2 regions of the Streptomyces sp. NPDC057743 genome follow, and region 1 is predicted to be linked to the other one. Evidence: predicted binding sites of a transcription regulator. Region 1 holds the regulator's gene; the other holds the start of a gene.
What was found. The regulator HspR, encoded in region 1, represses chaperone genes until heat shock. The targets are predictions, from matches to a motif close to TTGAGNNNNNNNNNCTCAA.
Positions count from the first base shown of each region.

Region 2: lon (endopeptidase La) is a predicted target of HspR. The motif match lies at 3,313-3,331, and genes of this name have one in related genera.

Region 1 is NZ_JBHVJX010000026.1:4,368-12,012, reverse strand. Features, by position in the region: gene clpB (ATP-dependent chaperone ClpB) at 1-2,570, opposite strand, end outside; gene ACFVFQ_RS26790 (Uma2 family endonuclease) at 2,766-3,347, shown strand; gene ACFVFQ_RS26785 (pyridoxamine 5'-phosphate oxidase family protein) at 3,390-3,794, shown strand; gene ACFVFQ_RS26780 (hypothetical protein) at 4,305-4,709, shown strand; gene ACFVFQ_RS26775 (heat shock protein transcriptional repressor HspR) at 4,808-5,263, opposite strand; gene dnaJ (molecular chaperone DnaJ) at 5,265-6,446, opposite strand; gene grpE (nucleotide exchange factor GrpE) at 6,492-7,178, opposite strand; gene dnaK (molecular chaperone DnaK) at 7,175-7,645, opposite strand, start outside.
Region 2 is NZ_JBHVJX010000050.1:15,503-23,147, reverse strand. Features, by position in the region: gene ACFVFQ_RS34745 (lysozyme) at 1-805, shown strand, start outside; gene lon (endopeptidase La) at 876-3,290, opposite strand; gene ACFVFQ_RS34735 (pentapeptide repeat-containing protein) at 3,439-4,299, opposite strand; gene ACFVFQ_RS34730 (rhomboid-like protein) at 4,439-5,284, opposite strand; gene ACFVFQ_RS34725 (spermidine synthase) at 5,475-6,218, shown strand; gene ACFVFQ_RS34720 (response regulator transcription factor) at 6,312-7,052, shown strand; gene ACFVFQ_RS34715 (ATP-binding protein) at 7,049-7,645, shown strand, end outside.

The DNA.
Region 1 (7,645 bases):
ACCGTGTCCCCGTCGAGCACGTCGCCGGCCAGGATGGCGCGCGCCAGCTGATCGCCGATGGCCGTCTGGACCAGGCGGCGCAGCGGGCGGGCGCCGTAGGAGAGGTCCGGGGCCGGAGCGTCGGCGGCCGGCTCCTGACCGAGCCAGGCGAGCCAGGTCAGCGCGCGGTCGGTGACGTCCAGGGTGAGCCGGCGGTCGCCCAGGCGGCGCTGGAGGTGGTCCAGCTGGATCCGGGCGATCCGCTGGAGCTGGTCGGTGCCCAGCGGGTGGAAGACCACCAGGTCGTCCAGCCGGTTGAGGAACTCGGGGCGGAAGGCGGCGCGGACCGTCTCCAGCACCTTCTCCTTCTTCTGCTCCTCCTTCAGCAGCGGGTCCATCAGGAAGTTGGAGCCGAGGTTGGAGGTCAGGATGAGGATGGTGTTACGGAAGTCGACGGTGCGGCCCTGGCCGTCCGTGAGCCGGCCGTCGTCGAGCACCTGGAGCAGGATGTCGAAGACCTCGTGGTGCGCCTTCTCCACCTCGTCCAGCAGCACCACGCTGTACGGACGGCGACGGACCGCCTCGGTGAGCTGACCGCCCTCCTCGTAACCGACGTAGCCGGGAGGCGCGCCCACCAGCCGGGCCACGCTGTGCTTCTCGCTGTACTCCGACATGTCGATCCGGACCATCGCCCGCTCGTCGTCGAAGAGGAAGTCGGCCAGCGCCTTGGCCAGTTCGGTCTTGCCGACGCCGGTGGGGCCCAGGAAGAGGAACGAGCCGGTGGGCCGGTCCGGGTCGGCGATGCCCGCGCGGGTGCGGCGCACCGCGTCGGAGACCGCGCGCACCGCCTCGTTCTGCCCGATCAGCCGCTTGCCGAGCTCCTCCTCCATGCGCAGCAGCTTCTGGGTCTCGCCCTCCAGCAGCCGCCCGGCCGGGATGCCCGTCCAGGAGCCGACCACGTCCGCGATGTCGTCCGGGCCGACCTCCTCCTTGACCATCGACTCCTTGGCCGCCTCCTGCTCGGCCTCCGCCTCCGCGGCCTCCTCCAACTCCCGCTCCAGGCCCGGGATCTCGCCGTAGAGCAGCTTGGAGGCGGTGTCGAAGTCGCCGTCGCGCTGGGCCCGTTCGGCCTGCCCACGCAGCTCGTCCAGCCGCTCCTTCAACTCGCCCACGCGGTTGAGGGACTGCTTCTCCTTCTCCCAACGGGCGGTCAGCCCGCGCAGCTCCTCCTCCTTGTCGGCGAGGTCCTTGCGCAGCTTCTCCAGCCGCGCCACCGAGCCGGCGTCGGTCTCGTTCTTCAGCGCCAGCTCCTCCATCTTCAACCGGTCGACGGAGCGCTGGAGTTCGTCGATCTCGACGGGCGAGGAGTCGATCTCCATCCGCAGCCGGGAGGCCGCCTCGTCCACCAGGTCGATGGCCTTGTCGGGCAGGAAGCGGGAGGTGATGTAGCGGTCGGAGAGGGTGGCCGCGGCGACCAGCGCCGAGTCGGCGATCTGCACCTTGTGGTGCGCCTCGTAGCGCCCCTTCAGGCCACGCAGGATCGCCACGGTGTCCTCGACGGTCGGCTCGGCGACCAGCACCTGCTGGAAACGCCGCTCCAGCGCCGGGTCCTTCTCGATCCGCTCGCGGTACTCGTCCAGCGTCGTCGCGCCGACCATCCGCAGCTCACCGCGGGCCAGCATCGGCTTGAGCATGTTGCCCGCGTCCATCGCCGAGTCGCCGCCCGCGCCCGCGCCGACGACCGTGTGCAGCTCGTCGATGAACGTGATGACCTGCCCGTCACTGGCCTTGATCTCGGCCAGCACGGTCTTGAGCCGCTCCTCGAACTCACCCCGGTACTTCGCGCCCGCGACCATCGCCCCCAGATCGAGCGCCACCAGCCGCTTGTTGCGCAACGACTCCGGCACATCGCCCTTGACGATCCGCTGCGCCAACCCCTCGACCACCGCGGTCTTGCCCACACCCGGCTCACCGATCAACACCGGGTTGTTCTTCGTACGACGGGAGAGCACCTGCACCACCCGCCGGATCTCCTGGTCCCGGCCGATCACCGGGTCCAACTTGCCCTCCCGGGCCGCCGCGGTGAAGTCCGTACCGAACTTCTCCAGCGCCTTGTAGGTGCCCTCCGGATCGGCGTTGGTCACCCGCTGGCCGCCGCGGCTGGCCTCGAAGGCGGCCAGCAGCTTCTTGGCCGTGGCGCCCTGCTGCTCCAGCAGCTCACCGGTGCGGCCGCCCTTGGCGGCGATGCCGATGAGCAGATGCTCGGTGGAGATATAGGCGTCGCCCAGCTCCTTGGCGCGCTGGGCGGCGTCCGCGATGACGGCGAGCAGCTCGCGGTCCGGCTGCGGCGGGGCCACGGTCGAGCCCTGGACGCTGGGCAGCCCGGCGAGCTGCCGCTCGGCGCCGGAACGGAGCTGGGCGGCGTCCGCCTCGACGGCCGCCAGCAGATCCATGATGTTCTCGTTGTCCTGCCCGGCGAGCAGGGCGAGCAGGAGGTGCGCGGACGTCATGTCCGCGTGCCCGGCGGTGACCGCCCGCTCGTTGGCGGCGCTCAGCGCCTCCCGGCTCTTGTTGGTCAGCTCGGCGTCCACGTCTGCCTGATCCTCCTCGTGCGTCCGGCGCTCCGCGCGCTTCCTCTATCCAATCCTGCCTTGCTCAACGTGCGATAAGTTGAGTCTATTCCACTCAAGGCAATCGATCACGCTTACGAGTGAAGATCCGACCATCGGCCTCTTTCCGCAGGCGGCGGCCGGTGACACTGGCCATCGAACACAAGGAGGTGCAGCATGACGGCTATGGCACACGAGCCCGTAGCGACGAACGAAAAGACCCTCCTGGACGGCTTCTTCGCCTTGGAGACCCCCGAGGGCTTCAAGGCGGAGCTGATCGAGGGGGAGATCGTCGTGACGCCGCCGCCGGACAACAATCACGAGCGGTTCTTCAGCAGGATCGTCAAGCAGGTTCTGAGCAAGTCCCGCACTGACATGGACGTATCCGGCAACAAGGGGATCGTGCTGTCACCTGGCGGCCTGTATCCCAAGAATTACGTGATCCCGGATGCCACCTTCGTGCCCATTGACGCAGACCTCTTTCGTCTGCCGGGCCACTGGATTCCCAGCGACGCTGTCGCCCTCGTCGTCGAGGTGACCTCAAGCAAGCCTTACCGGGACCGCGTCATCAAGCGCGACGCCTACGCCCGTGCCAACATCCCGCTCTACCTCCTCATCGATCGTGAGAAGTCCATGGTCACGCTGTTCAGCGAGCCTTCCGATGGGGACTACATGGGCAACATCACCGTCCCCTTCGGCAAACCCCTCCCCCTCCCCGCCCCCTTCTCCTTCGACCTGGAGACGGCCGACTTCCTGTGACCGGCCGGGGGCCGCGCTCTGGCCCCCAACTACCCTGGCCCCATGGCCCACGACCTGAGCGCACTGCCCCCCGAGTACCTCGCCTTCTGGGACGAGTACTTCATGTCGACCCTCACGACGCCGCGGGCCAACGGCACCCCGCACGTCGTCCCGGTCGGCGTCACCTACGACGCCGGGCAGCGGATCGCGCGGGTCATCACCCGCAAGGACAGCACCAAGGTCAAGAACGTCCTCGCCGCCGGCGCCGACGGGGCGCGGGTGGCGGTGTGCCAGGTGGACCGCGGCCGTTGGGCGACCCTGGAGGGCATCGCGCGGGTGCGGACCGACGCGGAGGCGGTGGCCGACGCCGAGCGCCGGTACGCCGAGCGGTACGGCCGGACCCCGTCGCCCAACCCGGACCGCGTGCTGATCGAGATCGCGGTGACCCGGGCCCTCGGGCGGGGCTGAGCGCCCCCGCCGGCACACGCCCCGCCACCCGGCGCGCCCGCGCACCACCCCCCGGTATCGGCCGTATCCCCGCCAACTCGCCTGACCGGTACGGGTACCGGCCAGCCCCGCCCACCCACCAGGTCCGGACCTGGCCGGAACCGGACCGTTCAAATCCGCTCCCGGGCCCCCAACTGGTAGTCAGGAACGGCAGGAACCGAACACCTCCGCACATCCGTGAGCGGGATCGGACCCGTCCCGGGCGGAAATGACGGCAGTTGGAGGCCGCATGGCGTCGGCACTACGCACCACGACGACCGTTCCGCGCCCACTGCCGCACCAACGCACCAGGCGCCCCCGCCCGCACGCCGAGAACTGCCCGCGCTGCGGCGGGCAGTTGGCCGTGAATCAGGACGGCTGGAAGATCTGCCACGCCTGCGGATACGCGTCGCCGCCCGGCGCCGTCCCTCCACCCCGGGCCCTTCGCGGGGGTATCGTCGCCCCCACAGTCGCCACGCCCCGGAGGGCACGATGAACTCGGTCCGAGTGACGGCGATCGCCTGTCTGATGCCGCTGTCCGAGCTGGACGAGGATCCGTTCCTGGTCGATGACCGCAGCCAGCACGCCATGTGCAAACAGTGGGCGGCAGCCCGTGACTACCGCCTGACCTGTCAGCTCAGCCTGCACCAGCTGCGCGCCGACCACAGCGCGCTGTGGCACGACGTCGAAAAGGGCCTGGTCGACATGTTCGTCGCGCCCAACCGCCGGGCGCTGGAGTACGCCATCAACGGCGCCGACGAGTTCACCGCACGCTGCGCGGCGGCCGGCATCCGGCTGGAGACCGCCGACCTGGACGAGCCGGTCTACACCCTGGCGATGAAGTCGCGGGTGCACCGCCGGCTGTCGATGCCCACCGCGGGCTACAACGGCTGCTGACTGTAAGGGAGTTGGGCGGGGATCCATCGCCCGGCGGGAACGCACGAAGGGCCGGGGTGGTGCGACCACCCCGGCCCTTCAGCGCGTCGAGCGCAGCATCACTCCGACGACCGCTTGGGCCGCCAGACGACCAACGCACTGGTCTGCTGCACGTCCTGATACGGCACCAGGTCCCGGCGGTACGAGGCGTGCACCGCCGCCTCCCGCTGCCGCATCGTGCTGGCCGCGCCCTCCAGGGCGCCCTGGAGCTCGGCGACCCGCTGCTGGAGCGCCGCGACCTGGTTCTCCAGCTCGATGATGCGCTTGATGCCGGCGAGGTTGATGCCCTCCTCCTGCGACAACTGCTGGACGGTGCGCAGCAGTTCGATGTCGCGGGCGGAGTAGCGGCGGCCCCGCCCGGCCGTGCGGTCGGGCGAGACCAGGCCCAGGCGGTCGTACTGCCGCAGGGTCTGCGGGTGCAGGCCGGAGAGCTGGGCCGCGACGGAGATGACGTACACCGGCGATTCTTCGGTCAGTTCATACGGGTTACGACGCTGCCCGCCCCGGCTGTCCATCTCATGCTCCCTTCGCGGCCTGGAACAGCTCCGCCCGCGGGTCCGGGCCCGCGGTCGCCTCGCGATAGGACTCCAGCGCTTCCTTCGCCTTGTCGCCGAGGTCCTTGGGAACGACCACCTCTATGGTGACCAGCAGATCACCGCGGGTGCCGTCCTTACGGGTCGCGCCCTTGCCGCGGGCCCGCATGGTGCGTCCGTTGGGCGTGCCGGCCGGCAGCTTGAGCGTGACCGGCGGGCCGCCGAGCGTCGGCACCTTGATCTCGCCACCGAGCGCGGCCTCCGGGAAGGTGACCGGCACCGTGACGGTGAGGTTGTCGCCCTTGCGGCCGAAGACCGGGTGGGCCTCGACGTGGACGACCACGTAGAGATCACCGGCCGGGCCGCCGTGCTCGCCCGGAGCGCCCTTGCCGCGCAGCCGGATGCGCTGCCCGTCGGAGACGCCCGCGGGGATGCGGACCTGCATCGTGCGGGCGCTGGACGCCCGGCCGCTGCCCTTGCAGACCTCGCAGGGCTCCTGCGCGATCAGGCCGCGGCCCTTGCAGTCGGCGCACGGGTCGGTGAGCGAGAAGCCGCCGCCCGCGCCCCGGCTGATCTGGCCGGTGCCGACGCAGGTCGGGCAGACCCGCGGCGTGCCGTTCTTGTCGCCGGTGCCCGAACACGCCTTGCAGGGCGCCTGGCTGGACATCCGCAGCGGGACCGTGGCCCCGTCGACCGCCTCGGTGAAGCTGAGCGTCACCTCGGACTCGATGTCCTGGCCGCGGCGCGGCTGCGTGCGGGTGCCGGTGCCGCCGCGGTTGAACAGGCCGCCGAAGACGTCCCCGAGACCGCCGCCGAAGCCGCCGGCACCGGAGCCGGAGCCGCCCGCGCCCCCGGCGCCTCCGAAGAGGTCGCCGAGGTCGAAGTTGAAGCTCCCGCCCCCGCCGGGGCCGGGCCTGAAGCCGCCGTTGCCGAACAGCGCCCGGGCCTCGTCGTACTCCTTGCGGCGCTTGGCGTCGCCGAGCACGTCATTGGCCTCGGAGATCTCCTTGAAGCGCTCCTCGGCCTTGGCGTCGCCCTTGTTGGCGTCGGGGTGGTTCTCCCGGGCCAGCTTGCGGTACGCCTTCTTGATCTCCGCTTCGGTGGCGTCCTTGGGGACGCCGAGGACCTTGTAGTAGTCCTTCTCCACGAAGTCCTTGGTGCTCATCCCCGACGTCCCTCCTTCCGGACGGCTCTCGCCCCGGCCCGCACATCAGCCCTCGTCCGGGCCACCGTTCTCCTTGTCCGCGGCCTCGGCACCCTCGGCTCCCTTACCGCCCTTGGCACCCTTGGACTCCTCGTCGGAGGCCGACTTGGCGCCCTGCGCACCCGGCTGCGGCTCGGCGACCGCGACCCGCGCGGGGCGGATCGTGCGCTCACCGATGCGATACCCGGGCTGCAGGATGGCGACGCATGTCGTCTCCGTGACGTCGGGCGCGTAGGAGTGCATCAGCGCTTCGTGGATCGTCGGGTCGAAGGGCTCGCCCTCCTTGCCGAACTGCTGCAGGCCGAGCTTGGCGACCACGGTCTCCAGCGACTCGCCGACCGACTTGAAGCCGCCGACCAGTTCGCCGTGCTCCCGGGCCCGACCGATGTCGTCGAGCACCGGCAGCAGCTCGGAGAGCAGGTTGGCGACCGCGATCTCCTTGACCGTCACGCGGTCCCGCTCCACCCGGCGGCGGTAGTTCTGGTACTCCGCCTGGAGGCGCTGGAGGTCGGTGGTGCGCTCGTTGAGCGCGGTGCGCACCTGGTCCAACTGGGCCTGCATGCCCACGTCCTGGACGTCCCCGGCCGGGGCCGAGCCCGCCTTGTCGGCGGACTCGGCCCGTGCCGCGTCTTCGGGGGCGGCATCGGAAGGGACGTCGGGCTTCTCCTCGAAGCCCGGGGTCTCCTCCGTCACGCCGCACCGTCCTTCTTCGGCTTCTCGTCGTCGACGATCTCGGCGTCCACGACGTCGTCCTCGGCCTTGGCCTGCTGCTGGCCGCCGGCCTGGGCGCCCTCGGCACCGGCCGCACCCTGGGCCGCCTGCGCGTCGGCGTACATGGCCTGACCCAGCTTCTGGGAGACCGCGGCGACCTTCTCGGACGCGGTCTTGATCTCGGCTGTGTTGTCGCCCTCGGCGGACCCGCCCTTGAGCTTCTCCTTGAGCTCGCCGACGGCGGTCTCGACCTCGGTCTTGACCTCGGCGGGCACCTTGTCCTCGTTGTCCTTGAGGAACTTCTCGGTCTGGTAGACCAGTTGCTCGCCCTGGTTGCGGGTCTCGGCGGCCTCGCGGCGCTGGTGGTCCTCCTCCGCGTAGCGCTCGGCCTCCTCACGCATGCGGTCGACCTCGTCCTTCGGCAGCGAGGAGCCGCCGGTGACGGTCAT
Region 2 (7,645 bases), on a different contig from region 1:
CGTGGCCGGGATCCTGCTCACGACCGTCTCCCTCCTCGTCGGCCTGCCCGGCACGGCCGGCGCCGCGGCCGCCCGGCGCGCCCCCGAGCCCACCCATCCCGGACAGGACTGGGCCGGCTCCCAGATCGCCAAGCACGAGGGCACCAAGGGCGGCGTGCTGCCGCCGCCCTCGCTGACCGCGTCCGTCGAGGGCGTCGACGTCAGCAGCCACAACGGCAACGTAGCCTGGTCGACGCTGTGGACCTCCGGCGTGAAGTTCGCCTACGTCAAGGCCACGGAGTCCACCAGCTACACCAACCCCTCGTTCGCGCAGCAGTACAACGGCTCCTACAACTCCGGCATGATCCGCGGCGCCTACCACTTCGCGACGCCCGACACCTCCAGCGGCGCCGCCCAGGCCACCTACTTCCTCGCCCACGGCGGCGGCTGGTCCAAGGACGGCAAGACCCTGCCCGGCGCGCTGGACATGGAGTACAACCCCTACGGCGCCACCTGTTACGGCCTGAGCGCCGCGGGGCTGGTGAACTGGATGAAGGACTGGTTCGCCACCTACAAGGCGCGCACCGGACGGGACGCGGTGCTCTACACCTCCACCAACTGGTGGAAGCAGTGCACCGGCAACTCTTCCGCGTTCGGGAGCACCAACCCGCTCTGGGTCCCGCGCTACGGCTCCTCGGTCGGCGAACTCCCGGCCGGCTGGGGCTTCCACACCATCTGGCAGTACACCTCCACCGGCCCGGTGGTCGGTGACCACAACCGCTTCAACGGGGCGTACGACCGCCTCCAGGCGCTGGCCAACGGCTGACCGCACGGCGGCCCGGCCCGTCCTCCCGCAGCAGGGGGGACGGGCCGGGCCGGGCGCCGGCGCCCGGCGGCTACGCCGCCATCGGGACCTCGGGCCGCTCCCCGTTCCCGGCCGGCGCCAGGGCCAGTTCGAGCACCTGCCGGACGTCCGCGACCGGGTGCACCTCCAGCGCGGCGAGGACCTCGGCCGGGACGTCGTCCAGGTCGGGTTCGTTGCGCTTGGGGATGATCACGGTGGTGATGCCGGCGCGGTGCGCCGCCAGCAGCTTCTGCTTGACGCCGCCGATCGGCAGCACCCGCCCGGTCAGCGAGACCTCGCCGGTCATCGCGACGTCCGGGCGGACCTGACGGCCCGACAGCAGCGAGGCCAGTGCGCAGGTCATCGTGATGCCCGCGCTGGGCCCGTCCTTGGGGACGGCGCCGGCCGGGACGTGCAGATGGACGCCGCGCTCCTTCAAGTCTCCCACCGGGAGCTCCAGTTCGGCGCCGTGCGAGCGCAGGAAGGACAGCGCGATGTGCGCCGACTCCTTCATCACGTCGCCGAGCTGACCGGTCAGCTGGAGCCCGGAGGCGCCGGTCTCCGGATCGGCCAGCGACGCCTCCACGTAGAGCACGTCGCCGCCGGCCCCGGTGACCGCGAGGCCGGTGACCACGCCGGGCACCGCGGTCCGCCGCTCGGCCGGGTCCTGCGCCGACTCCGGGGTGTGATGCGGGCGCCCGATGAGCGACCGCAGCTGGTCCGCGCCGACGGTGAACGGCAGCGTCCGCTCGCCCAGTTCGTGCTGGGCGGCCACCTTGCGCAGCAGCCGGGCGAGGGACCGCTCCAGGTTCCGCACGCCGGCCTCGCGGGTGTACTCGCCGGCCAGCTTGCGCAGCGCGGCGTCCTCGACGGTGACCTCGCCCGCCGCCAGGCCGGCGCGCTCCAGTTGGCGCGGCACCAGGTGGTCGCGGGCGATGACGACCTTCTCGTCCTCGGTGTAACCGTCGAGCCGGACCAGCTCCATCCGGTCCAGCAGCGGCTCCGGGATCGCCTCCAGGACGTTGGCGGTGGCCAGGAACACCACGTCGGACAGGTCGAGTTCGACCTCCAGGTAGTGGTCCCGGAAGGTGTGGTTCTGCGCCGGGTCCAGCACCTCCAGGAGGGCGGCGGCCGGGTCGCCCCGGTAGTCGGAGCCCACCTTGTCGATCTCGTCCAGGAGGACGACCGGGTTCATCGAGCCGGCCTCCTTGACGGCCCGCACGATCCGGCCGGGGAGCGCGCCGACGTAGGTGCGCCGGTGACCGCGGATCTCCGCCTCGTCGCGGACGCCGCCGAGCGCGACCCGGACGAACTTCCGCCCCATGGCGCGCGCCACGGACTCGCCGAGCGAGGTCTTGCCGACGCCGGGCGGCCCCACGAGCGCCAGCACGGCGCCCCCGCGCCGGCCGCCGACGAGCCCGAGCCCCCGGTCGGCCCGCCGCTTGCGGACCGCCAGGTACTCGGTGATCCGCTCCTTGACGTCCGCCAGCCCGGCGTGGTCGGCGTCCAGCACGGCCTTGGCGCCGGCGATGTCGTAGGCGTCCTCGGTGCGCGCGTTCCAGGGCAGCTCCAGGACGGTGTCCAGCCAGGTGCGGATCCAACTGCCCTCGGGGCTCTGGTCGCTGGCCCGCTCCAGCTTGTCGACCTCCTTGAGGGCGGCCTTGCGCACCTCGTCCGGCAGGTCGGCGGCCTCGACCCGGGCGCGGTAGTCGTCGCCCTCGTCCTCCGGGTCGCCGTTGAGCTGGGCCAGTTCCTTGCGGACCGCCTCCAGTTGGCGCCTCAGCAGGAACTCCCGCTGCTGCTTGTCGACGCCCTCCTGGACGTCCTTGGCGATGGACTCGGCGACGTCCTGCTCGGCCAGGTGGGAGCGCAGCACCTCGGTGGCGTACTTCAGGCGGGCCACCGGGTCGGCGGTCTCCAGGAGTTGGAGCTTCTGCTCGATGGTGAGGAAGGGCAGATAGCCGGCGTTGTCGGCGAGCGTGGGGACGTCGTCGATGCCGGTGACGCGGTCCACGACCTGCCAGGCGCCGCGCTTGCGCAGCCAGCTGGTGGCCAACGCCTTGTACTCCGTGACGAGTTCGGCGACCGCGCCCGGCGGGGGCTCGGGGGCCTGCTCCTCGATGGTGGTGCCCTCGACCCAGAGGGCGGCGCCCGGTCCGGTGGTGCCGGAGCCGATCCGCACCCGGCCCAGGCCCCGGATCAGGGCGCCCGGGTCGCCGTCGGACAACCGGCCGACCTGCTCGATCCGCCCGAGCGTGCCGGTCGCCGCGTACGTCCCGTCGATCCGTGGCACCAGCAGCACCCGTGGCTTGGTGCCCGAGGGGGCGGCGGCCTGGGCGGCCTCCACCGCGGCGCGCACCTCGGCGTCGGACAGGTCCAGGGGCACCACCATGCCGGGCAGGACGACCTCGTCGTCGAGGGGCAGCACGGGCAGGGTGAGCGGTGTGGACGCCGACTCAGCAGTCATGATCTCCCCTTCGGCAAGCAAGTTGAGCTTTACCCACTCAATGCCGGGGAGCCGCCGGTTGTTCCCCGCCGCCTGTTCGCCCTGAGCGATCAGCGCGGGGCAACTCGGTTACGGGGCAGGGCGCATGGCCGCCGCGGGAGGGACGCCGTCACCAGTGGGCGGGGCGGCGCAGCCCCCGCGGCAGCCGGGTGCGCGCATCGCCCCGGGCGGCGTTCACCTGGGCCTGCGTCAGGAAGAGCCCGTCGGTGAGGTCGGCGCCGCGCAGATCGGCGTCCCGGAAGTCCGCGCCGATCAGGTCCGCGCTCCGCAGGTCCGCGCCTTGCAGGTCGGCGGCGATCAGGTACGCGCCGCGGAGGTTGGCGCCCCGCAGGTCGGCGCCCTTCAGCCGGGCCCCCATCAGGTCCGCACCCCGCCGCTCCTTCTTACGGCCCGGGACCTTCGCCCGGACCGCCTCGCTGACCCGCAGCAGCAGGACGTTGACCTCGCCGCGGTGCCCGGCCACGTCCACCGCGGCCAGTTCCTCGGCACTCCCCAGGGTCAGCCGCTCGGTCTTCTCCAGGGCCGCGCGCAACTCCTCCCGCACCGGGCGGGATTGGGGTAGCGCCACCGCCTCCGTGAGGTACCAGAGCAGCTCGTGGAGCTGGCGCATCACGGCGAACGCGGCAAACATCGGCCGGGCACTTCCGGGCTCGCTGCGCCAGTCCCGCCCCTCGAAGGTGACCTGGGAGACCTTCTGCCCGGCACCGAAGCACTCGAAGACCGTGCAGCCGGAGAAGCCGCGCTGCCGCAGGTCCTGGTGGATGCCGCAGCGGAAGTCGGTCGCCAGGTTGGGGCAGGGCCGCCCGGCCTCCTTGTCGAGGGCGAAGTCCGCGGACCGGGCGAACGGCAGCGCCACACAGCACAGCCCGAAGCAGTTACCGCAGTCGGAGCGCAGCGGCAGCCGGTCGACCTCCGGGGCCTGCGAAGGGGCGGACGCGCGGTCCTGGGCGGGGCGGCGCTCGTGCGACACGTTCTCAAACTCCTGCGGCCGGCGGTCGCGCTTCCGTTGCGGCGCCCGCGAGGAACCCCATTCTCCGGGATCGGCACCGCCGGAGCTGCCCAGGTCAGTTCGTCCGGGGTCAGGGCGTCCGGGGTCAGGGCGTCCGGGGTCAGGGCGTCCGGGACGCCCGCAGCGCCGGGTGGCCCAGGTCGCCCAGCAGCGGGGCGGGCCCGGAGCGCTGCGCCCGCCAGTGCCGGAGCAGCGGCCAGGCGGCCACGCCCAGGACGAACGCGAGCAGATGGCCCCAATCGGTCATCGGGTCCAAGGAGTCGAGCAGCCCGGCCACCGCCTGGTAGCCGGCCGCGGCCACCAGGGGCCAGCGCGCCCAGGCCGGCAGCAGCCCGGCGAGCGCCCCGATACAGGTCATCACGCCGAAGCTGATCCCGTAGTCGAGGCGGTGCAGCGAGCTGTCCGGCAGCGACCCGGCGGCGACCGAGAAGCCCACCGGCATCTCGGTCGCGACGGTGGCCAGCGCATGGCCGCCGAAGAACACCACCGCGGTGCGCACCCCGCCGATCCGCCGCTCCAGGGCGGTCACCACGAACAGGAAGGCCAGCGCGAACCCCGAGGTCACCCCGCCGGCGATCCACAGCGCGCTGGCGACCAGCACCAGCAGCGGCGCCTGCGCGAGATGGGTCACGTCCGTACTGGAGCCCTGGAGCAGCGTGGCGACCACCGTGGGGTCGCCGTGGTCGGCGTAGAGCGAGGTGGCCACGAGCAGCAGCGCGTAGCAGAAGGTGAAGGGGGTGCCGGTGGGGGTGGGGAGCAGCCGCCAGGGGCGCAGGCCCCGCCAGGGGCGGCGGGCCGGGGCGCCCACCGGTGCGGGGGCGGCCCCGGCCCCGCGCTGACGGGGCAGACCGGCGAGCAGCGCCGGGGCCGCGCCGCCGGGGCCGGCCGCGGCCGGGTCCGAGCCGTCGACCGGGGCGCCGCCGACCGGCTCCACCACACTCGTCATCCCAGGTCCTCTCCCCGCCCCGCGCACCGTTCGCGCTCCACTGTGCCCGGCCAACCCATGAGTCAGCTGTGTGAGTGATATCCGTCACGAACGACAACCCCCGTGCGGTGCACCGGTGTTGCACCGCCTACGGGCGGTGACCCCCGTCGCCGGTGGACCGATCCGAGGGGACGTTGCTAAAGATGGCCGCATGGCTCCCGTTCACCCCTGGCATCCGCACGCCGGCGCCGAGCCGGCCGTCCGCACCCTGGACCGTCGCGAGGGCCCCCACGGGGAGGTGGTGCTCCGGCGGCGCGACCCGGCCGGGGCGGCCCCCGGGGCGGCCGACCCGGTCTACGAGATCATCGCCAACGGCTGCTTCCTGATGGACACCTCCGACGGGCGTTCCGAGCGGCTGCTGGTCGACGCGGCGCTCGGCGCGCTGCCGCCGGACCGCCCCCACCCCTCGGTGTTGATCGGCGGACTCGGCGTGGGTTTCTCGCTGGCCCGGGCGGCCGCCGAGCCGCGCTGGGGCCGGATCGCGGTCGCCGAGCGGGAGGCGGCGGTGATCGACTGGCACCGCGACGGCCCGCTGGCCACGGTCTCCGGCCCGGCGCTGACCGACCCGCGCACCGCGGTCCTGCACACCGACCTGCTGGCCCACCTGCGCACCGACGCCGCCCAACACCCTTACGACGCCCTGTGCTTGGACATCGACAACGGCCCCGACTGGACCGTCACCGACGACAACGACACCCTCTACTCCCCCGCCGGACTGGCCGCCTGCCGCGCCGCGCTGACCGACGGCGGGGTGCTCGCGGTGTGGTCGGCCCAGCCGTCCCCGGCGTTCGAACGGGCGCTGGAAAACGCCGGATTCGGGGGCGTACGCACCGAAGAGATCCCGGTTGCCCGAGGCGTCCCGGACGTCGTCCACCTCGCGCTCCGGTCCGCGTAGGGCGCGTAGCCGACTGTCACATCATGCCCTTACGCTGCTGCCCAGCAAGACGCGACAAGACGCGACCACGCAGGGCACATGCAGGGGCGGGCGATGGACCAGACTCAGACAACCCAGGGCGGCACCACCGCGGCCACGCCGGGCGCCCAGCGCCGGGTGCTGGTCGTGGAGGACGATCCGACGATCGTCGACGCCATCGCGGCCCGGCTGCGCGCCGAGGGCTTCCAGGTGCAGACGGCCACCGACGGCCCGGCGGCGGTGGACACCGCCGAGGCGTGGCAGCCGGACCTGCTCGTCCTCGACGTGATGCTGCCGGGCTTCGACGGCCTGGAGGTGTGCCGCCGGGTGCAGGCGCAGCGCCCGGTGCCGGTGATGATGCTCACCGCCCGGGACGACGAGACCGACATGCTGGTCGGCCTCGGCGTCGGCGCCGACGACTACATGACCAAGCCGTTCTCCATGCGGGAGTTGGCCGCCCGGGTGCACGTGCTGCTGCGCCGGGTCGAGCGGGCCGCGCTGGCCGCGCACACCCCGCGCAGCGGCATCCTGCGGCTGGGCGAGCTGGAGATCGACCACGCCCAGCGCCGGGTCCGGGTGCGCGGCGCCGACGTCCACCTCACCCCCACCGAGTTCGACCTGCTGGTCTGCCTGGCGAACACCCCCCGCGCGGTGCTCTCCCGCGAGCAGCTGCTGGCCGAGGTCTGGGACTGGGCGGACGCCTCCGGCACGCGCACGGTCGACAGCCACATCAAGGCGCTGCGCCGCAAGATCGGCGCCGAGCGCATCCGCACGGTCCACGGCGTCGGGTACGCCCTGGAGACCCCGCCGGCATGACGCTTCGGTGGCGGCCGCGCGCACGGGACCTGTGGGACAGGTTCTGGGAGGCGTTGCGGCCGCTGGACCCGTACCGCTCCGTCAAGGCCGCGCTCGGCGCGCTGGTGATCGTCTCGGTGATCATCACCACACTCCTGGTGTTCGTGGCGATGCACTCGGCGACCGAGCTGCGGGTGATCACGGTCTTCTCGATCATCGCCTCGCTGCTGATCACCCAGTTCGTGGCCACCGGCCTGACCGCCCCGCTCGGCGAGATGACCGAGGTGACCGGTGCGATGGCGCACGGCGACTACACCCGCCGGGTGCGCGCCGGCCGCCGCGACGAGTTCGGCGACCTGGCCGACGCCTTCAACCGCATGGCCGCCGACCTGGAAGCGGTGGACACCCACCGCAAGGAACTGGTCGCCAACGTCTCGCACGAGCTGCGCACCCCCATCGCGGCGCTGCGCGCGGTGCTGGAGAACGTCGTCGACGGCGTCTGCGAGCCGGACTCGGACACCATGCGCACGGCCCTGAAGCAGACCGAACGCCTGGGCCGCCTGGTGGAACACCTGCTGGACCTGTCCCGTTTGGACAACGGCGTGGTCCCGCTG